2 regions of the Pandoraea norimbergensis genome follow, and region 2 is predicted to be linked to the other one. Evidence: predicted binding sites of a transcription regulator. Region 2 holds the regulator's gene; the other holds the start of a gene.
The links. The regulator sigma-54, encoded in region 2, starts transcription at its own class of promoters, with help from an activator protein. The targets are predictions, from matches to a motif close to TGGCANGNAANCTGCTTT.

Region 1: the regulator sigma-54 is predicted to act here: its motif matches at 3,876-3,893, upstream of AT302_RS21125 (acetyl-CoA acetyltransferase).

Annotation. Positions count from the first base shown of each region.
Region 1 covers NZ_CP013480.3:4,842,808-4,848,837, forward strand. The annotation lists gene AT302_RS21110 (PPC domain-containing DNA-binding protein) at 52-468, opposite strand; gene AT302_RS21115 (PPC domain-containing DNA-binding protein) at 465-1,001, opposite strand; gene AT302_RS21120 (acyl-CoA synthetase) at 998-2,575, opposite strand; gene AT302_RS21125 (acetyl-CoA acetyltransferase) at 2,671-3,837, opposite strand; gene AT302_RS21135 (TRAP transporter substrate-binding protein) at 4,518-5,537, shown strand; gene AT302_RS21140 (TRAP transporter large permease) at 5,553-6,030, shown strand, end outside.
Region 2 covers NZ_CP013480.3:654,123-660,152, reverse strand. The annotation lists gene AT302_RS03005 (KdsC family phosphatase) at 1-431, shown strand, start outside; gene lptC (LPS export ABC transporter periplasmic protein LptC) at 454-1,140, shown strand; gene lptA (lipopolysaccharide transport periplasmic protein LptA) at 1,137-1,877, shown strand; gene lptB (LPS export ABC transporter ATP-binding protein) at 1,921-2,673, shown strand; gene AT302_RS02985 (RNA polymerase factor sigma-54) at 2,768-4,258, shown strand; gene hpf (ribosome hibernation-promoting factor, HPF/YfiA family) at 4,399-4,752, shown strand; gene ptsN (PTS IIA-like nitrogen regulatory protein PtsN) at 4,989-5,444, shown strand; gene hprK (HPr(Ser) kinase/phosphatase) at 5,509-6,030, shown strand, end outside.

The DNA of each region.
Region 1 (6,030 bases), 2.0 Mb from region 2:
AGACTCCCCTCCCCGTCGCAACCGCCACGACATCCCGACTCACGCACACCGTCAAGACGCCGGCAACCACTCCTGCAGGGTCACTTCGATGGTAATAAACGACAGGTTGCCGCCGCGCACAAAGCGCCCGGCGAACATGCGCCCCTCGGTGTCCGCGACCATGCCGTGCAGCATCGGCAGCGAGTCGGCGGGGTCAGTGCGCACATCGACTTCGCCGAACACGTTGAGGATTTCCACGCCCGGGCCCGGCACGAGTTGCTCGCGCCAGCCGTCTCCCGCGCGAAACGCGAGGCGTGCATCGATCAGACTGCCCACCGCCCCGCGCACGATGGCGCGCGAAATCGCATGCTCGGCACACAGCGCCTCGATGCTTTCGGTCAGGTCCTGATTCGGTTTGAGACGGGCCACCACCAACCGGCCCAGCGTGCCATTTTCTATGGCGACGGGAACATCGAGCGCTGCGCTCATGAGAGGTCTCCGGCAACGGGATGGAGCAAGTGAAAGCGCGTTTCCTCATCGTCTGCGGTCACATACCCGCCGTGCTCGAACAAGCACAAGCGGATCACCACGGGCTCGTCGCCGGCCCACGTGTGATCGAGAATCAGATGGCCACCGTGCAAGTTGCCCGTAGGGTCGGAAAACCCCGCATGGCAATGCAGCAATGTCGCACCGTCAGCCGTTCGGCCCACGGTGATGGCACCGCCGATCAGGTCCACTTCCCGGGTTTCGTCGACCGGCGCCCCATACCCGAAGGGGCGCTCTGTATCTGCGGTGTTCTCAATCATGTGATACCGCAGACCTCGCGCGGTCCCCGCGCAAAAACGGCCGACGCCGCCGCCGTACGCATAGCGGGATAACGCCGCGCGTAACGACTCGCCAAGATTCGCACCAGACCGGATCGTCACGCGCAGTTCGTGCTGCCCGCTCAACACGCAGTCTTCCACACGGGGTAACGTGGGGGCGCCTGCATGCCGATAGATCCGTGAAAGCGCAGGTTTCATAGTCGATAGTCTCCTTGCTCTTCGAGCATCGTCTTGATTTGCTTCTTCACGATCTTGCCGTAGCCCGACTTGGGCATGGCATTCCAGAACACGAAGCGGCGCGGCCACTTGTAGCGGGCAATACGCGCTTCGAGATGTCCCAGCAACTCGTCGGCTTGCGCGGCCATCCCCTCGCGGGCCACCACGACCGCCAGCCCGCTCTCACCCCACTTGGGGTCGGGCACGCCGAGCACTGCGCACTCCGACACCGCCGGGTGCGTGAGCAACGCTTCTTCGATCTCGCGCGGATACACGTTCGAGCCGCCCGAGATGTACATATCCGACGCGCGTCCCGTGATGTACAGGAACCCCTGCTCGTCGACATGACCCAGATCGCCGGTGTGGAACCAGTCGTTCTTGAACGCCTTGGCGTTGGCATCGGGGTTGTTGTGATAGCCCATGAACACTGCCGGGCCACGCACGCAAATCTCGCCGGAACCGAACGGCGGCTGACGCATGCCGTGCTCGTCGAGAATCGCCACCTCCATGCCCGTGCGCGGCAAACCGCACGTGCCCACGCGCGCATCGGGTGCGTCGTCGTCATCGCCATGCAACCACGGCGGCAGTACGGTAATGTTGCCCGTCACTTCGCCCAGACCGTAGTACTGCACGAGCACGCGGCCCAGCTTTTGCAGCGCGTATTTCTGATCGGCGCGATACATCGGCGCCCCCGCGTAAATCACAAAACGCAGCGAGCTGTGATCGTATTCGTCGACGGATGGATCTTCGACCAGCATCTTCACGATGGTCGGTACGGTGAACATGTTGTCGATGCGGTGACGCTCGACCGCCTGCCAGACCTGCGCGGCGTCCATCTTCTCGCCCGGCAGCAGCACGCTTGCGGCACCGCGCGCCGTGTTGACGATGGCGTGAATGCCCGCACCGTGCGAAAGCGGTGCGACGACCATCGAGCGGCTGCGATACGTGATGCCGGGCATCAGGTCCGCCAGATGGTTGGTGACGACGAACGCCATCTGCCCGTGCGAGAGCACACCGGCCTTGGGGTGCCCCGTCGTCCCCGATGTATAGAAGAACCACAGCGGGTCCTCGTACTCGACTTCCTCCTCGAACTCGGGCGCGCCCATGTGCTCGGCGACCAGCGTCTCGTAGTGCAACTCGCCAGCGCGCGGCGTGCCCAATGCAATCACGTGGCGCAGCGCAGGCGAAGCCGCTTTCACTGCGTCGACATGGCCTTCGAAGCCCGCGTCGTAGATCATCACGCAGGCCCCGCTCGACTGCCCTAGATAAGCGGCTTCAGGTGCGGTGATACGGAAGTTCGTGGGCACCCAGATCGCACCAAGTTTGAACGCGATCCACGCACTCTCGAAGATCGGCAGGTTGTTGCGCGAATGCACGAGCAGCTTGTCGCCCTTGCCCACACCGAGCTTGCGCAGCGCATCGACGACGGCATTCACGCGCGCGTCGATCTCGCCCCAGGTCGTCACCTTGTCGCCGATGATCAACCCCGCCTCGTCCGGATGGCGCCGGGCAACGTCGGCCAACAGGCGGCCGAGATTCATGACCTTCTTGAGCATCTTGCTCGTCTCCTCTGCTTTCCTCTTAGTCTTCTTTGCCCGGCCTGCATCGGCGCGCATAGGCGTCCAATAACAGGCCTCGGGCCGCGTGCCGGTCAGCGCGCTTCGAGAATGCTCACGTAGTTGGCCACCGCGGCGCCGCCCATGTTGAACACGCCCGCGAGTTTGGCATTGGGAATCTGCATGCCGCCCGCCGTACCGGTGAGTTGCATCGCCGCCATCACGTGCATCGAGACGCCCGTGGCGCCGACCGGATGTCCCTTGGACTTCAGGCCGCCCGACGGGTTGACCGGCAGCAGGCCGTCTTTTTCCGTCAGCCCTTCGGCCACGACGTTGGCGCCCTGACCCGGCTTGGCCAGCCCCATGGCTTCGTACTCGATCAGCTCGGCGATGGTGAAGCAGTCGTGCGTCTCGACCAGCGACAGGTCCTTGAGCGACACCCCGGCCACGCCGAGCGCCTGACGCCATGCATGCTGGCCGCCTTCGAACGCGAGCGCGTCGCGGCGCGAGAGCGGCAGGTAGTCGTTGACCTGCACGGCCGCCCGGAAGCCCACGGCCTTCGGCATGGTGCGGGCAACGTCGGCCTTCGAGATCACCAGTGCGGCAGCGCCGTCGGAGACCATCGAGCAATCGGTGCGCTTGAGCGGACCCGCCACAAACGGGTTCTTGTCGGAGACGTTGCGGCAGAAGTCGTAGCCGAAGTCGCGACGCATGTGCGCGTACGGATTGTCCGTGCCGTTGCGATGGTTCTTCGCCGCGATGCGCGCGAGCGCGTCGGACTGGTCGCCGTAGCGGTCGAAGTACTGCTGCGCAATGGTGCCGAACACACCGGCGAAACCGCCCGGAATGCCGGCTTCTTCACGCGCATACGAACACTTGAGCAGCACTTCGCCGACCTGCGGCGTGGCGAGCTCGGTCATCTTCTCGAAGCCGATCACGAGCACGTGCGTCGCCTTGCCGGCTTCGATCGATTGCAGCCCGCCGTGCACGGCAGCCGAACCCGTCGCGCAAGCGTTTTCGTAACGCGTGGCGGGTTTGAAGCGCAGGCCGGGAATGTTGTTGAAGACGAGCGACGACGGGAAGTCCTGATACAGGAAACCGCCATTGAAAGTGCCGACATGAATCGAATCGATCTGCTCGGGCGCGAGGCCCGCATCATCGAGCGCGGCTTGCGCGACTTGGGCCAGCAGAACTTCGGCGTCGACGTTATCGAGTTTGCCGAACTGGGAGTGGGCCCAGCCGGTAAGGCATGCAGCAACCATGAAGTTTCTCCGGAAAATTGGGGTGATCCAGACTCCGGTGAGCAATTTCGATGCCAGATTCGCGCGGTTCATGATCGCCACGGCATCGAAAGCCGATTGCGCGGCAAGACGGTGGAGCGATTCGCAGAAGATTCGCCCCGCCGTCCGGACACACGCTTATGGCGTGCGCGCAATTGACGTAAGCGTAAAGCGGGACTCCTAAGCGCATCAAGTGAATTCGAAAGCTTGGCGCATGAAACGAATTTGCTGTGGCGCAGCATGGCTCACCAAGGGAGGCAGGCGGTGACCCGACTGCGACAGGTGTCTCACCGGCGGCGACATTCACACGAGACAGTTGTCGCACGGGCCGCCGCGCCATGCGACAGGTGTCGCACGCCCGCTGGCCGTCGATTCCCTGCCCCGGCACGCCCGTCATGGTGCGCTATCCGCCTGTTCCACCAGACAAAAGCCGTTGCGCGGGCCTATTGGGATGCCGCTGAGATGACGTTGAGATTGCGTGGATGTTTAACAACGTAAGGGTTTTCCCGTCAGGGCGTCGAACTGGCATTCGATTTGCGTAAGATAGCCAAGCCACTTGTGAGCCCGCGTTCCGAGTTGGCAGGAAGGTTGCAGGGCAACACGCCTGACCCGTCCCGCTTCAGACGCAGTCACCAAACCTATAAATCAAGGAGACATGCAGTATGAGCACCATGGATCGTCGCCACTTCATCAAAGTCGTGGCCGCCTCATCGGCCGCTGCCGCCACGGGGTTGTACCAAACGCAGGCGCATGCCGCCGAAATCACGCTGAAGTTCGCCAACAACCTGCCGATCAGCCACCCGATGAACATCCGCGCCAAGGAGATGGCGCAGAAGATCGCGGATCAGTCGAAAGGCCGCGTGGACTTCCAGATCTACCCGAACAACCAGCTCGGCACCGATAGCGACATGCTGAGCCAGATTCGCTCGGGCGCCATCGACTTCTTCACACTCTCGCCGCTGATTCTCGGCACGCTCGTGCCGTCGGCGCAAATCTCGGGCGTGGGTTTCGCATTCAAGGACTACGGCCAGGTATGGGCCGCCATGGACGGCGATCTCGGTGCCCACGTGCGCGGGCAGATCGCCAAGACCACGGTCTTCGCGTTCGACAAGATCTGGGAGAACGGCTATCGCCAGATCACGACGAGCAACCGCCCGATCAACTCGCCCGCTGACCTCAAGGGCCTGAAGATTCGCGTGCCGACGAGCCCGCTGTGGACGTCGATGTTCCGCGCGTTCGATTCGTCGCCCACGTCGATCAACTTCTCCGAAGTCTATTCGGCGCTGCAAACGAAGATCGTCGAAGCGCAGGAAAACCCGCTCGCCCTGCTCACCACGGCCAAGCTGTACGAGGTGCAGAAGTACGTATCGATGACGAACCACATGTGGGATGGCTTCTGGTTCCTCGCCAACAAGCAGAAGTGGGACAAGATTCCGAAAGACTTGCAGGACATCATTACCGCCAACGTGAACGCCGCCGCACTGGTGCAGCGCGACGACGTGAAGAAGCTCAACGACGGCGTGATGGTCGAGCTCAAGCAAAAGGGTCTCGTGTTCAACGCACCGAACAACGAACAGTTCCGCGACAAGCTGCGCGCAGCGGGCTTCTACACGGAATGGCACAAGAAGTTCGGCGACGAAGCCTGGGCCATGCTCGAAAAGTACACCGGGAAGCTCGCGTAAATGGAAACGTTGACGATGACGGCCGAGCCCACGCACGCGCTCGCCCGCCTCTTCTGCCACGTCAACCGCGCGGTGATGAAAGTCACCGAGGCGGTTGCCGTGCTGCTGGTCGTGGCGGAGACTCTCATCCTGCTCGCGGGCGTAATCTCGCGCTACGGGTTCGACAATCCGCTCACCTGGTCGGATGAACTGGCGCAAATCCTGTTTATCTGGCTATCGATGCTCGGCGCGGTCATCGCGCTCGATCGCGGTGAGCACATGCGCCTGTCCGCCATCGTCAACAAGCTTCCTGCTGCGTGGCGTGACTGGTTTCAGACGATGGCCGCGCTCACGGTCTGCGTGTTCGTGGCACTCATCATCATGCCGGCGTACACGCATGCCATCGAGCAGATGGACATCACCACGCCCGCGCTCGAAATTCCCGATGGTCTGCGCGCCGCAGCACTGCCGGTCGGTGCGGCGCTCATGCTGCTTGCCGCAATCTCGCGCATGG
Region 2 (6,030 bases):
CGGGTGAAACCTTCAAGACGTTCGACTCGCTCGACGGTCACGGTCTGAAGCTGCTGGCCGAGGCGGGTATCGTCACCGCGATCATTACCGGCCGCAAGTCCGACATCATCGCGAAACGTGCCGCCGACCTTGGCGTCGCCCATGTGTATCAGGGCGTGCACGACAAGCGCGTGGCATTCGAAGACTTGTGCAACAAACTGTCGGTGAGCGCGCAGGCGTGCGGCCATATCGGTGACGATTGGCCCGATCTGCCGGTGCTCACCCGCGTGGGCTTTGCCGCGTGTCCTGCCAATGCGCACGTGGAAGTGCAATCGCGTTGCCACTGGATTGCCAGTGCGCGCGGCGGCAACGGCGCGGCGCGCGAGCTGTGCGACTTCATTCTGCACGCGCAGGGGCGCTACGACGCCCTGCTCGCCGCAGCCCTCGCCTGACGCGCCCGGAGCCGAAGAACTCATGGCCGCACAACGCGTCTCGCCCGCTTCACTGATCGCCATCACGGTGCTCGCCGGTCTCGCCGCGGGTACCTATTGGCTCGTGCAGCGCACGCTGCCGTCCGATGCCGATCGCTCGCCGTACGTCAAGAAACACATCCCCGATTACTACGCCGACAACATGGTGATCTCCATGCTGTCGCCGACCGGCCTCACGCAGTACCGCGTCAACGCCGTGCACATGACGCACTACGAGGACGACGCCACAACCGCCATGCAGCTCCCCGCCGTGCGTGCCTTCACGCCCGATTCGCCGGAAGTGACGGCCACCAGCAAGCGCGGTACGCTCAACGCCGACATGTCGATCGTGGACCTGTACGACGACGCTCTGGTGGTCCGCCAGCCCGGGCCGCGCGACCCTGAAATGCGTGCGCTGTCCGAGCACTTTCAGGTGCTCGTGAATGAAGACATCGTGCGCACGGAGCTGCCGGTGGTGTTGTATCGCGGCCAGTCCGTGATGTACGGCGACGGCATGATTTTCAATAACATCTCGCGGGCCGTACAATTGCTCGGCAATGTGCATGGCACAATCCAGCCGGCCGAGCTCGGCAACAAGCCGCCGGCCCAGCCCGCCGCAAGAACTGGCGCTCCGGCAGCCGCTGCCCCGAGCGCGCCACCCAAGACAACACAGGGCCCCAAGACCCCATGACCGATCGCCCTTACCTGCGACCCGCTTCATATCAACCGCTTGACGGCATCCGCCGCTCGTTGGGTAGCTCATTGACTCGCTCGCTGCGCGCGCTGGCCGCCGCGTTCGCGGTGCTCGGCGCGCTGGCGTCGCCGCTCGCCCATGCCGAGCACGCCGACCGCGACAAGCCGCTCAACATCGAAGCGGATCACATGAGCTATGACGACCTCAAGCAGGTCAACATCTTCACCGGCAACGTGACGATGACCAAGGGGACCATTCTCCTCAAGGCCGATCGTGTCGAAGTGACTCAGGATCCGGAGGGCTATCAGTACGCCACCGCTTACTACAAGCCGGGCGGCCCGCTCGCTTACATGCGCCAGAAGCGCGACGGCCTGGACGAGTACATCGACGGCTGGGGCCAGACGATCTACTACAACGGCAAGACCGAAGTCGCCACGCTGACCACGCAGGCCACGCTCAAGCGTCTGGCCGGTGGCACGAAGGTGCTCGACGAGATTCACGGCAGCGTGATCACGTACGATACGTACAACGAGGTGTACACCGCCAATAGCGGCGCCGATCAGGTCAATTCGAACAATCCGAACGGCCGCGTGCGTGCGACGCTCGCGCCTCGCAATGCCACGGGCGCAAACCAAGCGCAGCCCGGCGGCGCGAGCAAGCCTGCCGCCGCAGCGCCCAAGGGCGACCTGCCGGCGCTGGCGCCTTCCAAACGCCTAGAGAATCCGCGTGAGTAATCCCGACCAAAGCAACGCTTCCAGCATCAACCAGGGCGCCGGCATGGTCGGCAAGCCCAGCGCGCTCGTCGTGCGCTCGCTCAAGAAGCAATACGGTGCCCGTACCGTCGTCAAGGACGTCTCGCTCGACGTGAAAAGCGGCGAAGTCGTGGGGCTGCTCGGGCCCAACGGCGCCGGCAAGACCACGTCGTTCTACATGATCGTGGGGCTGGTGCCTGCCGACGACGGTGAGATTCAGTTGGATGGCAACCTGATCAGCGAACTGCCGATTCACGAGCGCGCGCGCATGGGTGTCTCGTATCTGCCGCAGGAAGCGTCGGTGTTCCGCAAGCTCACGGTCGAAGACAATATTCGCGCCGTGCTCGAATTGCAGGTCGATGCGCAGGGCAAACCGCTCAAGCGCGATGAAATCGAGCGCCGCATCGAGTCGTTGCTCGACGAGCTGCAAGTGGCGCACCTGCGCGAAAACCCGGCCATGTCGCTCTCGGGCGGCGAGCGTCGCCGTGTGGAAATTGCCCGCGCGCTGGCCACCCAGCCGCGCTTCATCCTGCTCGACGAGCCGTTCGCCGGGGTGGATCCGATCGCCGTGCTGGAAATTCAACGCATCGTGCGCTTCCTGAAAGACCGAGGTATCGGTGTCCTGATTACCGACCACAACGTGCGCGAAACGCTCGGTATCTGCGACCACGCGTACATCATCAGCGAAGGCTCGGTGCTCGCCGCCGGCACGCCTGACCAGATCGTTGCCGACGAAAGCGTCCGGCGCGTTTATCTGGGCGAAAATTTCCGGATGTAAAGCTAATTTTTCGCATGTAAACCCTGCCTCCGATAGCGAGGCAGGCCGGTTTCGCTGACGTGACAAAGCCTCTACAATGAAGGCGAGAAACGTTATGAAACCGACCCTCCAACTCCGCACCTCGCAGCACCTGACCCTCACCCCCCAGTTGCAACAATCGATCCGGTTGCTGCAACTGTCGACGCTCGAACTTCAGCAGGAAGTCGAGCATGCCCTCACCCAGAACCCGATGCTCGAGCGCGAAGACGACTGGCTCGCCGGGTCCGTGCGCGTCGGCACCGACGGCTCGCTTCGCAATGAACGCACGACATCGGTCAGCAGCACGAACGACGCGCCGTCAGAGGGTAACGGTCACGACGAGGCACGCGAGCTCGATGGCGAAGCGCGCTTCGACGATAACGGCCAGGACAGCGGCAGCGACTGGAGCCTGAACGACTTCGCCCGCACGGGCAATGCCACCGACGACGACGACAACAACTCGCGCCCGCAACTGCACGTCGATCATCCGAATCTGCGTGAACACCTGCTGGCCCAGTTGCGCGTGACCAAGGCCGCGCCGCGCGATCGCGCGCTGGTGGAGTTTCTGATCGAGTCGCTCGACGAAGACGGTTATTTGGGCACCACGCTCGATGAAATTCAGGCGGAAGTGGCCGAAGAGTTGTCGCTGGAAGCCGAAGAGATCAATGCCGCGCTGGCGCTGCTGCAAAGCTTCGACCCGGCCGGCGTCGGCGCGCGCACCCCGTCCGAATGCCTGCGGCTGCAATTGCAGCGGCTGCCTGCGAGCCCGGTGCGCACGATTTCGCTGCGCATCGTCTCCGATCACCTGGAACTGCTTGCCGCACGTGACTACACGCGACTGCGCCGTGTACTCGGTGTCGGCGAAGACAGCCTGCGCGCCGCGCATCAGCTCATTCGCTCGCTCGACCCGTTTCCGGGGGCCGCCTACGGCACGCCGCAGGCCGACTACGTCATTCCCGACGTCCTCGTGCGCCGGCAGGGCAGCGGCTGGACGGCGGAGCTCAATCCCGAGGTGATGCCGCGTCTGCGCATCAATGAGATGTATGCGCGAATTCTGCGAAATAATCGCAACGATCCGGGCACCGGGAACCTCCAACAGCAATTGCAGGAAGCGCGCTGGCTGATCAAGAACATTCAGCAGCGTTTCGACACGATCCTGCGGGTCGCGCAGGCGATTGTCGAGCGTCAAAAGAACTTCTTCTCCCACGGCGAAATCGGCATGCGCCCCTTGGTTTTGCGCGAGATTGCTGATACGCTGGGTTTACACGAATCCACGATTTCGCGGGTGACAACCAGTAAGTACATGCTCACTCCATTTGGAACTTTCGAGCTCAAGTACTTCTTTGGTTCTCACGTCGCGACGGAAGCCGGAGGGGCCGCGTCATCCACGGCCATCCGTGCCCTCATCAAGCAACTGATAGGAGCCGAAGACCCGCAGAGCCCCCTTTCCGACAGCCGTATCGCGGAACTGCTGGCAGAGCAAGGTTTTGTGGTGGCGCGACGCACTGTCGCGAAATACCGCGAAGCCATGCGAATTCCCGCAGTCAACTTGCGCAAATCTTTGTAGGACAGTCCTGGTGAGCCGTGTTGGCCTGCTGGGGCATAACGCCGCAGTGCGACATTGCGTCACATGAATGGCTCGCACTCCCGCTAGCCCGTCATTTGTGACGTGGCCTGCACTTCGGCATTTCAGCAAGGAGAGCAGCTATGAATCTGAAGATCAGTGGACACCATCTCGAACTCACGCCTTCGCTGCGCGAATTTGTGATTAACAAGCTTGATCGCGTGTTGCGCCATTTCGATCAAGTGATGGGCGCCGAGGTGATCCTCTCTGTCGACAAGACCAAGGAGAAAACCGGACGCCAAGTAGCCAGCATTACGGTGTTTCTCAAGGGTAAGGAGATTTTCGTCGAGAAGTGTGACGAAGATATGTACGCCGCCATCGACAAGCTGATCGATATGCTCGACCGCAAGGTAATCCAGTTCAAGGACAAGGTTCAGGACCACGGTCGCGAGGCCATCAAGCATCAGCAGCCGCCCGAGCAGGAACCGCTGCAATGAGTGCTTTCTGGCGTGGTAGTCGCGTCGACTGACACCGGCGAAAGCCCGCGCGGAACCTCGCGCCTGCAATTGCGTCTGTCATAGTCTGGCATCACCCACCGCGGGGCCGTTGAACGGCCCCTTTTATATGGTCCGGCGCATTTCTGGGGAATGGCGCAGGGGTCGGCGGCAGGTGGTCTATAATGCGAGGTCAATCGGGGGTTGGAGGGCGACTACGCGTTCGCCCGCATTACAAGATGAACCGTTTAGTCAAACTCTTACCTGCGTCCAACATCCTGCTTGGACTCTCCGTCACCAGCAAGAAGCGCGTCTTCGAGCAAGCCGGGCTCCTATTCGAGAGCAATGCCGGGCTCACCCGCGCTGTCATCACCGACAATCTCTTCGCGCGCGAGCGACTTGGCTCGACCGGGCTCGGTGAAGGCGTGGCGATTCCGCATGGCCGTATCAAGGGCCTGAAGCATCCGATGGCAGCATTCGTGCGCCTGGAAGCGCCGATCCCCTTCGAAGCGCCTGACGGCCAGCCGGTGTCCCTGCTGTTTTTCCTTCTGGTGCCCGAACAAGCCACCCAGCAACATCTCGAAATCCTGTCCGAAATCGCACAATTGCTTTCGGATCGATCGATGCGCGAGACGTTGTCGAATGCACCGAGCGCCGAAGACATTCATACGGCACTCGCGAATTGGCAGCCCTGAGCCCACACGCCAGACAAGCCCCGTAGCGTAGACCCCCACACCCCCAACCGAACGAGGCGACGCGGTGGAACTGACCGGCATCAACGCGCAAAGCATTTTCGACGACAACGCCGCCACGCTGCGGCTGTCGTGGCTGACCGGCCATGAGGGGTGGGAGCGCGGCTTCACGCCGGAGAGCGTGGCCACGGCCACATCGAGCGCCGACCTCGTCGGTCACTTGAACCTCATCCACCCGAACCGTATTCAGGTGCTCGGCGAAGCCGAACTGCGCTACTACCAGCGTCTGACGGAAGAAAACCGCAAGCGTCATATGGGCGAGGTGATTGCGCTGGAGCCGCCGTTCCTGGTGGTGGCCGACGGCCTCGAAGCGCCGCCCGATCTCGTGCTGCGCTGCACGCGTTCATCGACCCCGCTGTTCACGACCCCGCTCTCGACCGCTTCGGTCATCGATAGCCTGCGCCTGTACATTTCACGCGTGTTCGCACCACGTTGCACGATGCACGGCGTTTTTATCGACATTCTGGGTATGGGCGTGCTGCTGACGGGCGATTCGGGCCTCGGCAAGAGTGAGCTTGGTCTGGAACTG